DNA from 2 places in the Arthrobacter sp. UCD-GKA genome. Region 1 is predicted to be linked to the other one. Evidence: predicted binding sites of a transcription regulator. Region 1 holds the regulator's gene; the other holds the start of a gene.
What was found. The regulator LexA, encoded in region 1, represses DNA repair genes until DNA is damaged. The targets are predictions, from matches to a motif close to TCGAACANNTGTTCGA.

Region 1 (5,542 bases):
GCCGTCGAACACACCGAAACGGGAACCCGCATGATGGTCAAGGTCCGCGAAAGCATGGCCGCAGAAGTGGAGCAATTTAGTATTCATGGCTGAGGAATCAGATGTCATCGCCCTATTGGACGCTGCGGTGTCCACGATGGGCGGACAAAACCGGCCGGGCCAACATGAAATGACCCGCCAGGTCGTGCGGGCCATGGAAACCGGCGAGCACCTGCTGGTGCAGGCGGGAACCGGCACCGGCAAATCCATGGCCTACCTGGTCCCCGCGCTGGCCCATGCACTGGATTCGGAAAAGCCGGTGGTGATTTCCACCGCAACCCTGGCGCTCCAGGCCCAGATCGTCGGCCGGGACGTCCCGCGCCTGCTGTCCTCGCTGAAGGACAAGCTGCCGCGCGAGATGGACGTGGCGCTGGTCAAGGGACGCTCCAACTACGTGTGCCAGTACAAGCTCGGCGGCGGCTACCCGGATGACGACGAGGGCGCCCTGTTCTCGATGGATTCCGGCACCCCCGCACTGGGCGGTTCCGCGGACGGGCCCGGCTCCGTGCTGGGCAAGGAAGTGGTGCGGCTGCGGCAGTGGGCCGAGCAGACCGACACCGGGGACCGCGACGACCTGGCCCCGGGCGTCAGCGACAAGGCCTGGCGACAGGTCTCGGTCAGCGCGATGGACTGCCTGGGATCCCAAAAATGCCCCATGGCCTCCGAATGCTTCAGCGAACTGGCCCGCGCCCGCGCGGCCACCGCGGATGTCGTGATCACCAACCACGCGATGCTGGCCGTCTCGGCGTTCGAGGGACTGGCCGTGCTGCCGGACTTCGACACCGTCATCATCGACGAGGCCCACGAGCTGCAGGACCGCGTGACCTCCTCGGTGACCCGGCCCCTGTCGGTGGCCATGGTCCAGACCGCTGCCTCGGCGGCGCGCAAGCACTGCTCGGTGAGCGTGGATTCGCTGAACCAGGGGGCCAAGGCGCTGCAGCGCGCCCTGGAGGGCGTCCCCACCGGGCTGATGGCCCGCGGATTGAACGAGGACCAGCAGGCGGCGATCAACCAGATCGCCGAGGCCGCACGCGTGGTCCTGTCCGATTCAAAGCCCGAGGCCAACGCCCCCGCCGACGGCGGGCGCCAGATGGCCCGCTCGCAGGTCATGTACCTGGTGGAGCAGTGCAGCAAGATGCTTGAAATGACTGAGGAGCGCGAGGTCATCTGGGCCTCGCGTCCCGGGCACTTCAGCCCGGGGGAGGGCTACGTCCAACCCGACGAGTCAAGCCAGCCGACCCTGAACGTCGCCCCGCTCTCGGTCGCGGGCAAGCTGCGCGAGGGGCTCTTCGACGGGCGCACGGTGATCCTCACCAGTGCAACCCTGGCCATCGGGGCGGCCTTCGAGCCCGTGGCGGGCACCCTGGGCCTCGTGGGCGAGGGGGCGCCGACCTGGAACGGCGTGGACGTGGGAAGCCCCTTCGACTATCCCAAGCAAGGCATCCTGTACGTCGCCAAGCACCTGCCCAAGCCCGGGCGCCAGATGTCCCAGGAAACCCTGTCCGAGATCGAGGACCTGATCAAGGCCTCCGGCGGTGGGGCGCTGGCGCTGTTCACCTCGCGCCGTGCCGCGGAAGAAGCGGCGGAGATCCTGCGGGCACGCCTGGACATCCCGATCCTGTGTCAGGGCGAGTCCAGCATGAAGGCCCTGGTGGACCAGTTTTCCGCCGAACCCGACACCTGCCTCTTTGGCACGATGACGCTCTGGCAGGGCGTGGATGTGCCGGGCAACGCCTGCCGGCTGGTCATCATCGACAAGATCCCGTTCCCGCGGCCCGACGACCCGCTGTCCTCGGCCCGCAGCCGCGACGTGGCCAAGCACGGCGGCAACGGCTTCATGGCCGTGGCCGCGAGCCACGCCGCGGTGCGGCTCGCGCAGGGCGCCGGTCGACTGATCCGTTCGGTCAACGACAAGGGCGTGGTGGCCGTGCTGGATTCGCGCCTGGCCACCGAGCGCTACGGCACGTTCCTGCGTGCCTCGCTGCCGCCCCTGTGGGCCACGCCCGACAAGGCGACGGTGATTTCCGCACTCGAGCGCCTGAGCGAAGGCTAGGACGTCCTGTCCCGTGGGTTCACGGGAAACACGTGAGGACCGGTCATTTGACCGGTCCTCACGTGTTTGCGGGGGATGAATGTTGGTGCGGCCTAGACCGAACGCATGACCGATACGACCTTGCCCATGACGGTTGCGGCGTCACCGAGGATGGGTTCGTAGCGGGAGTTCTGCGGCAGCAGCCAGGTGTGCCCGTCACGCTGCCGGAAGGTCTTCACCGTGGCTTCGTCCTCGAGCAGTGCCGCGACGATGTCGCCGTTGTTTGCGGTCTGCTGGCGTCGCACGACCACCCAGTCGCCGTCGCAAATGGCGGCGTCGATCATCGAGTCTCCGCTGACCTTCAGCATGAAGAGCTCGCCGTGTCCCACCAGTTGGCGCGGCAGGGCGAAGACGTCCTCGACCGCCTGGTCGGCCAGGATAGGTCCGCCGGCGGCAATGCGCCCCACCAGGGGAACCATGGCGGTGTCCGCGGAGGTGGTCAGCTCCGAGACGCTCATCCCGTTGGCTGCCCTCAGATCCGACTGGCCCTCCACCACTTCGAGCTTGCTCTCGCTCTTGAGCTGCAGGGGAAGCAGGATCTCCATGGCCCGCGGACGGCGCGGGTCGCGGCGGATGTAGCCGAGCTTCTCGAGCTGGCTCAGCTGGTGGGTCACGCTTGAGAGGCTGGCCAATCCCACGGCGTCCCCGATTTCCCGCATCGATGGCGGGTAGCCATTGGTGCTCACGGAGCGCTGGATGGTCTCAAGAACCTTCTTCTGACGGATGGTCAGGCTCTTCGCGTCGCGTCGAGGGGTTCGTTGTTCGGTCGTCATTGTCAATGCCTCATCCCGATCGTCGCCGGTTGCCCGCGCGTGCCGCAAATTGTCGGTGGGAACTGATGTAGTCAATACATCGCTCCACTACCCCCATCTTAGTAGACAAAGACACTACTTTCAAAGATTTGTTCGAACAGATCTGGACACGTGTCGTCCAAAGGTGCTAGAAATAAGATGCGCACTACGAACACACGTTCGAAAGATGCGTTCGAATAACCGTCATCTGTTCGAATGGGCCACCGGGTCCGTACGGCAAATGAATACAGAGGAAAGGCAACGACATGGCAAACACTGCTTTCTCGGCCCCGCTCCACCTTGTAACGTCCGACTACACCCCGGCACCGCAATCCGCACTGGCCTCGCGGCCCGAGCTGGCGCCACTGCGGCTCACTCGCCGCGGAAAATTCGTGCTGATTGCACTGCCCATCTTCCTGGTCAGCGCGGCGGTGCTCATGCTCCTGGGCCTGTTCCAGTCCCCGGCCAATGCCTCGGTCGACACCCCGCTGGGCGTCGAAGCGGTCACCGTCACCGTCATCGAGGGCGACACGTTGTGGGGGATCGCCAGGGAGTTCGCCCCGCAGCTCGAGCCCCGCGAAGCCGTTCGGCAGATCGGCGACCTGAACAACCTCAACAGCTCCGTGCTGCATCCCGGGGCGGAAATTTTCGTCCCCACCGGAAGCTAGGGCCAGAGCCCTCCGGGCGCGCCGCTCGATGCCGCGCCCCACCATTGCTAACCGTTTATTACCCCTGGCACCGGTGAAGATTCCAAGGTCACCGCGCCGCCGCCGTAGACTTGAGCCGTGAATGAACGGCTAAATCGCCTGGCAAATCTGCCCCTGCGAGAGAATCTTCAAGGTCTTGAACCTTACGGCGCACCCCAAATCGACGTACCCATCCAGTTGAACGTCAACGAAAACACCCATCCGCTTCCCCCGGAAGTGCATCGCGCCATCGTCGAAGAAGTCTCAGCAGCAGCCATGGGACTGAACCGCTACCCGGACCGCGAGTTCACCGAATTGCGCGAACGTCTCGCCGCCTACCTGGGCCACGGCCTGGAAGCCGACAACGTTTGGGCAGCCAACGGCTCCAACGAGGTTCTCCAACAGGTCATGCAGGCCTTCGGCGGACCCGGGCGCACGGTGATGGGTTTCCCTCCCACCTACTCGATGTACCCGTTGCTGGCCTCCGGGACCGACACCGCCTACCTGGCCGGTGTCCGCTCGGCGGACTACGGGCTCTCGGCCATCGACGCCGCGGCACAGGTCCGTGAGGCGGCGCCGAACATTATCTTGCTCTGCTCGCCGAACAACCCGACCGGCACCGCGCTGGGCCTGGATGTCGTCGAAGCGGTCTACGAAGCCGGCGCGGCAAGCAACGCCATCGTGATCGTTGACGAGGCGTACGCGGAATTCGCCCACAACGGAACCCCGTCGGCGCTGTCCCTGCTGCCGGGACGCGAGCGGCTCATCGTTTCACGGACCATGTCCAAGGCGTTCGCCCTGGCCGGCGCCCGCCTGGGCTACCTGGCCGCGGCTCCGGAAGTCACCGACGCGATCCGCCTGGTCCGCCTGCCGTACCACCTTTCGGCAGTCACCCAGGCCACCGCCAATGCCGCGCTGAAGCACGTCGATGCCCTGCTGGCCAACGTTGAGGACATCAAGATCCAGCGTGACAGGATCGTCAACGAGCTCACCCGCATGGGCCTGCACCCTGCCTCCAGCGACTCCAACTTCGTGTTCTTCGGCGGGATCAAGGACACCAAGGCCATCTGGAACGGGCTGCTTGAGGCCGGGGTCATCATCCGCGACGTCGGGATTCCGGGCCACCTGCGGGTCACCGCGGGCACCGAAGCGGAAACCACCGCGTTCCTTGTCCGCCTCGAGGAACTGCTCGATCAGGGTCCTCACACGCTCTCACGCTAAACTTGGGGCAGGCGGCAATGGTGCCGGAGGACGGGCCTTGGCCCTTCCTCCGATCATGCATCGATGTCCCGCCGCCCCACATCCTCGTCTCACCGCCTGATCTAAAGGAATGTGCATGTCTGCCGAAAAACTCACGGGTCGTCGCGCTCGCCTCGAACGCATCACCAGCGAGTCCTCCGTCTTTGTCGAACTCGATCTGGACGGCACCGGCCGCTCCGAAATCAGCACCGGGGTACCGTTCTACGACCACATGCTGACGGCACTGTCGAAGCATTCGCTCATCGACCTGACCGTGCGGGCCACCGGAGACATCGAGATCGACGTGCACCACACCGTCGAGGACACCGCGATCACCATCGGCGAGGTGCTGCGCACCGCGCTGGGCAACAAGGCAGGCATCCGCCGCTTCGGCACCGCCTACGCCCCGCTGGACGAGGCCCTGGCCCGCGCCGTGGTCGACATCTCCGGGCGCCCCTACCTGGTCCACGGCGGCGAGCCGGCCGGCCAGGAATACCACCTGATCGGCGGGCACTTCACCGGGTCGATGACCCGCCACGTGTTCGAATCGCTGACCTTCCACGCACAGATCTGCGCCCACATCGAGGTGCTCTCGGGCCGCGACCCGCACCACATCGTCGAGGCCCAGTTCAAGGCCTTGGCCCGCGCCCTGCGCGAAGCCGTGGAAATCGACCCCCGCATCGGCGACGCCATCC
Region 2 (5,542 bases), on a different contig from region 1:
CGGGTTCCGTTCGGGTGCCCGTCACCGTTCTATGCGTTCGGGCCCCGCAGGCACTAGCGTGTGAGGGGTCGCAAGAATAGTTTGAAGTGAGGAATTTCGTGGGAGCATCAATCCGCATTGGCATTGCCGGTTATGGAAATCTGGGACGCGGGGTGCAGGCAGCCATTGCCAAGAACCCCGACATGGAACTGGTCGGCGTCTACACCCGCCGCGACCCGGCAACGTTGTCCCTTCCCGGCGGTGCTACGGCCTTCCATATGGACGAGCTGACCAAGCACACCGAAGACATCGACGTGTTGGTCCTGTGCGGCGGCTCGAAGTCCGACCTGCCCGAACAGGGCCCGGCCTTGGCCGCCATGTTCAACACCGTCGACAGCTTCGACACCCACGCCAAGATCCCCGAGCACTTCGCCGCCGTCGATGCCCCGGCCACCGCCGCCGGCAAGACCGCGCTGATCTCCGCCGGCTGGGACCCGGGAATGTTCTCCATCAACCGCGTCTACGGCGAGGCGTTGCTTCCCGACGGAGAAACCTACACCTTCTGGGGCCGCGGTCTGAGCCAGGGCCACTCCGACGCCATCCGCCGGGTGCCGGGCGTTGCAGGCGGCGTCCAGTACACGATCCCCAGCACCGAGGCCATCACCAAGGTCCGGGCGGGCGAACGCCCCAGCCTGGAGACCCGTGAGAAGCACGTGCGCGAGTGCTTCGTGGTGCTCGAGGACGGCGCCGACGCCGCGTCGGTCCGCGAGGCCATCGTGACCATGGAGCACTACTTCGACCAGTACGACACCACGGTGAACTTCATCGATGCCGCCACCCTGGCTTCCGAGCATTCCTCGATGCCGCACGGCGGTTTCGTCTTCCGCAGCGGCAACACCACCGATGCACACGCCCAGGTCATCGAATACTCGCTGACCCTGCAGTCGAACCCGGAGTTCACCTCCAGCGTGCTGGTGGCCTACGCCCGCGCGGTCCACAAGATGAACCAGTCCGGCCAGATCGGGGCAAAGACGGTCTTCGACGTCGCCCCCGGCTTGTTGTCCCCGAAGTCCCCGGAGCAACTGCGCGCCGAGCTGCTGTAGACCGCAGCAAGACTCTGCTCTTCGGGTGGGTACGGGCCGCAAGGTCCGTGCCCACCCGTTTTTCCACGACCGGTCTGGTTACTTTCGGCGTTTGTCCCGGCGCGGCTTTTGCAGCCATGGCCTCAGCAGCTGGGTGGTCACCGGCAGGAAGATGTACGTCATCAGCGGGGTGAGAATGCAAATGTTGAGCAGCACCGCGAGCACAATCGGCCAGCTTCCCAGTAGCGGCATGAGCAGGAAGTTGGACAAGAGACTCAGCGGGAAGAATGGCAGGAAGATGCTGACCGCTTGCTTCCAGCGCGGCGGCACCACGGTTTCGGCGATGGTGAAGTTCATGTCCCCGGGCTGTTCGAACCAGCCCTCGATTCCGGTGCGGTGTTCGACCTTGGTGATTTCCACCAGTTCGGCGGCGCTGTCGATCCACCAGCTGCGTTCCTCGGATTCGTCCCACGCCGCCAAGGCCTTGGCTGAGGAGAACCGGTAGAGGACATGCCATTCGTTGGAGTCGGGAGCGGTGCGGATCCATCCGGATCCAAGGTAGCCGTCCCATTCCCGCGCCAGTACCTGGCCGGCCTGTACCCAGGCATTGAAACGACGGTGATGTTCAGGGAGTACCGTCCGGGTTATCGATACGGTGATTGGGGTTGCTTGTGGCATTCCCATAATCTAGTGCCCTCCCGGTTCCCGTCACGAATCCCAGGACAATTCCAGCGATTCGAACGGCTCGAGCCCATGGCTGTGCCGGGAGCACATGTGTGTTCCTGGTGATGGCTTCCGAGCCCGGAAGTGGTTGTGGAGGTGGGTGTCTATAGACGCTTCGGCGGCCACTGGGGGCCGGTTCCATTCATCGGAGCCGGTGCAATGGAAATGTATGTGTGGCTGCTGGGTGTGGTGATTTCGAAGGCATGCCGGCCTGCGCCGGCAAGGGGGGATTCCTTCCAGCCGGGCGCTTCCTTGGTCATATTGCAGCGTTTGCAGCGACCCGAGGAATTAATCTCGGTGGTCTTGCCATTGCGACGCACCTGCACCACGTGGTCAAGTTCCTGGATCCTGCCGTTGCAGAAGGGTGTCCGGCAATATTGGTCACGGACCTTGATGAATTTCTTGAGTTGCCCGGCGAAGAGCCGCCCGGCAGATTCCATGGCCACCAGCTTCCCCGTCTCCGGGGCCACATATAGGTTTCGAAGCCACGTGTCCAAAGGATTTTCGGGGTTCCCTGCCAACAGGTCGAGTCCTTTGGCGGCGCTGAGGTAGCCATGGCCGGGAACCAGCACCGGGTGCTGGGCATCTGCTGTCAGGTTCTCTGCGTTCATCACCAGCAGGAGCTCCACGGGAACGCTGTCGCCGGCCTTGGTGCCCGAAAACATCTCGAACGCGGTATCCGCGGCCACTTGCGCCCGGGATCGGTCATCCTCTGCGCTCCGGGGCTTGTCCACGGCGTTGCGCAGGGCCTGCAACATCGGCAGGCCCTGTTCCAAGGGAAGTCTGCCGCTGAATTTAACGGTGTAGTCATCGATCTGGTAGCCATCGAAGTAGCGACGCTTGGTGGCAAGATCCTCCAGATCAGCAGCGCCCTTGGGTTCCAGGGCCAGCGCCCAGCAATGGATCCGGTGCCGCAACATGGCGGTTCCAGCCTCGAAGCAGGTTTGCTGCCCGTTCCACAGCAGCGCATCAATCAGCTGGCGGTTTTCGACCCGCAGGTCACGCACGCAGGAAACCACCACCATGGCTTGCTCGAAGGTGATAAGTCCGGACCGCATGCCCCGAACGGTACTGGGCAGGTCGTCGGTCAGCAGCCGCGAGCTGTTCATGAAGCTGGCCCCGTTGTCCGGGGAAACATGCAAGGCCAGGGCCACTTCACCGCGGGTTCCCCACGAGGGGTTGTCCTTCCGCGTCCCTGTTTCCACGCGCTTGGCGATTACCGTATCTTCGAAGGCCACCGCTTGCGCTACTTGCTTCGCCCATGTGGCCGTTTTCAGGGCCTCCAAGGCCCCCAAGGACTCAATCGCCTGGTGGGTTGCCTCGTGCAGCGGGGCAGCGTTCACGGCCGAGGCCACGCAGCGGATCCCGTCAATGCCGGTTCGTGTCACGTGCTCGGCGACCATCGCGTCCAGGTCAACTCCCGCAAGCACCAGCGCATCATATGTGGGGGCCTGTCCGGCGAGCGACATCGCGGTCCCATGAAGGGGGTTGCTGCTGCTCGATGACGCCGCTGCCATACCTTAATTATAAAACTAAAAATCTACAGTTAGAAGGTGCCATGACAAATTATCGAAAAAATATTCTAAAAGTATGGAGCGGCTCCGATCTGCGGCAAACACACTATGAGCCCATGAACTTCCTGCCGCAGAGACTCCAGGAGACGGCCCCGGCGCCGCCACCGACATGCTCCATTGCCCGAAGCCAATTTACAGATAGGTGGAGTCCTGCTTCGACCTGCCATTTCGGGGACTTGTCAGGTTCCCGCGCGGCAATGGCTTCCCCGAGCACTTCAACCACATGGGAAACCGACTCCCCGTGGGCTTCCCTAATACCCAAGCCACTTCGTCTAGCGAATGCACTTCGGGACCGCTCCGCTTGCAGATTGCACCAGCTCGCCGGGCAGGATCATGCACTAACGCCATGGCGGCGCGATGTGGCGCTCCACCGCCACCGCGACCGGACCCGAGCCGGCTGGCTCCTACGACCAACCCACCACCAGTCTCGCCGCCTGGACGGGAATGGTGGGGTCCACGCCGGTGAGCTGGGCAAAGCGTTTGAGTCGGTTCATCAAGGTGTTTCGGTGGCAGTACAACTGTTCAGCTGCATGTGCAATGCTTCCGGATTGCAGGTAGGCCTGCACCGCTTCGCCCAGTCGGCGGCGTTCGGTCGCGCCGCATTGATCCAATGCGCGCTCCACCTCGCCCAGCCCTGGAGCGCCCGCCCGTTCCAGCTCTCGCCGGGCCATGCGAGCCCATCCCCGAGCCCATGTCATGGCACCTTCTTCCGTCGGCTCCAGCAGCCTTGCCAACGCGGCAGCCACGGCGGCGGCGTGCGGAACCTGCTCCAAAGCGCAGCCCTCCCCGATCAATCCGCAGGAGAGTCGCTCAAGGCTCGCGTTGAGCCGCTGGGCCTCCGAGCCGGCACTCTCCTCGAGCGGATAAAAAACCACCAATGCATCCGCCATTGAATAGGTCGACACCTGGTTGCTCGCTTGCACATTGGCCAACGCAAGTCGCAATGCTGGAATGTGGTCCCACAGCGCGACCACGACCACATACTCGGTGTCAGGGTCCTGGCCAAGTTCCTCTGCTATCCGCTCCAACGCGGAAGGCGTCAATTTTTTCTCGCTAAAAAGCGTGGCCAGATAACCTTGCCTTTTGCTTGCAGCCTCCGCCTGGATCCTGGCCAGCTCGGCGACATAGGCCCTCTGGGTTTCGCCCGCATAGCCGTCCACGACTTCCCAGACGCGAGCAGTGTGCTCGACCAGCACTTGTGCGTCCGCGGGCGCGGCAATGGCAGTGATGGCTTCCCAGATCACCGAAAAGTCCAAGCGGATCGCGGTCATCAGCGCCTCAATGGGAACCCCCGCCCGCGCCCTGGAAACTCCCACATCCAGCGCGATGGCATCGCGTTCACGCAAGTAGCCAGGTTCGTCGTCATCCGCCTTCATGGCGAGGATCAGGGCCTTGAACGATGCGCTGCCGGTGCGCCTGATCTCGCTGAGCGGCAACGGCGATTGGGCATAGATCGAAATGGCGCCCAGACGAGCAATGAATTCGTCGGTCAGCTTCCCAACGTCCAACCCATCCAGCAGGACGCTCCAGCGCCCCGCGTCGCCAGATTGGATGTTTTGCTTGCTTTCGGTGCCCTGGTTCCATGCCATTCGACCATATTATGTGCTTTTGCACCGTTTGTGGCATGGAACTCGTTGTGAAACGTGCGGTGCATCACGGTGGATCCTTGGCAAGATAAACATCATCCCCACAAACCGGATGGCATGCAGCGACGCACCGGCCCTCCCCTTGAGATCAGGCAGAAAATTCCCATGACCCACACTGGAACACTCGAAGCTGGTGCAACCCGAGAAATCTCCGACAAGGAGGCCACCAAGGTTGCCATTGGTGCCCTCATTGGCACGGCCATGGAGTGGTACGACTTCTTCCTCTTCAGCGCTGCCGCCGCGCTGGTATTCAACATCCAGTTCTTCGACAGCCAGAATGCCACGGCTGCCGCCATGGCAGCCTTCGCCACCTTCGGCGTGGGACTCGTGGCCCGCCCCATCGGCGGAATGATCTTCGGGGTCATGGGCGACAAGATCGGACGCCGCAAGACGCTCATGGTGACCATCGTCGGCATCGGCATCATCACCGGCCTGATCGGCTTGCTGCCCACCTACGCGGCCATCGGCATCGCGGCCCCGATCCTGCTGGTGCTGCTGCGCATCGCCCAGGGCCTGTTCGTCGGCGGCGAATGGTCCG

Region 2: BLJ79_RS06645 (DUF222 domain-containing protein) is a predicted target of LexA. The motif match lies at 3,354-3,369, and genes of this name have one in related genera.

The regions. Positions count from the first base shown of each region.
Region 1 covers NZ_MOLR01000009.1:56,047-61,588, reverse strand. The annotation lists gene hflX (GTPase HflX) at 1-93, shown strand, start outside; gene BLJ79_RS16270 (ATP-dependent DNA helicase) at 86-2,092, shown strand; gene lexA (transcriptional repressor LexA) at 2,185-2,904, opposite strand; gene BLJ79_RS16260 (LysM peptidoglycan-binding domain-containing protein) at 3,189-3,590, shown strand; gene BLJ79_RS16255 (histidinol-phosphate transaminase) at 3,708-4,829, shown strand; gene hisB (imidazoleglycerol-phosphate dehydratase HisB) at 4,945-5,542, shown strand, end outside.
Region 2 covers NZ_MOLR01000004.1:71,954-77,495, forward strand. The annotation lists gene BLJ79_RS06635 (diaminopimelate dehydrogenase) at 99-1,082, shown strand; gene BLJ79_RS06640 (putative antibiotic biosynthesis monooxygenase) at 1,161-1,739, opposite strand; gene BLJ79_RS06645 (DUF222 domain-containing protein) at 1,889-3,214, opposite strand; gene BLJ79_RS06650 (RsbRD N-terminal domain-containing protein) at 3,763-4,947, opposite strand; gene BLJ79_RS06655 (MFS transporter) at 5,110-5,542, shown strand, end outside.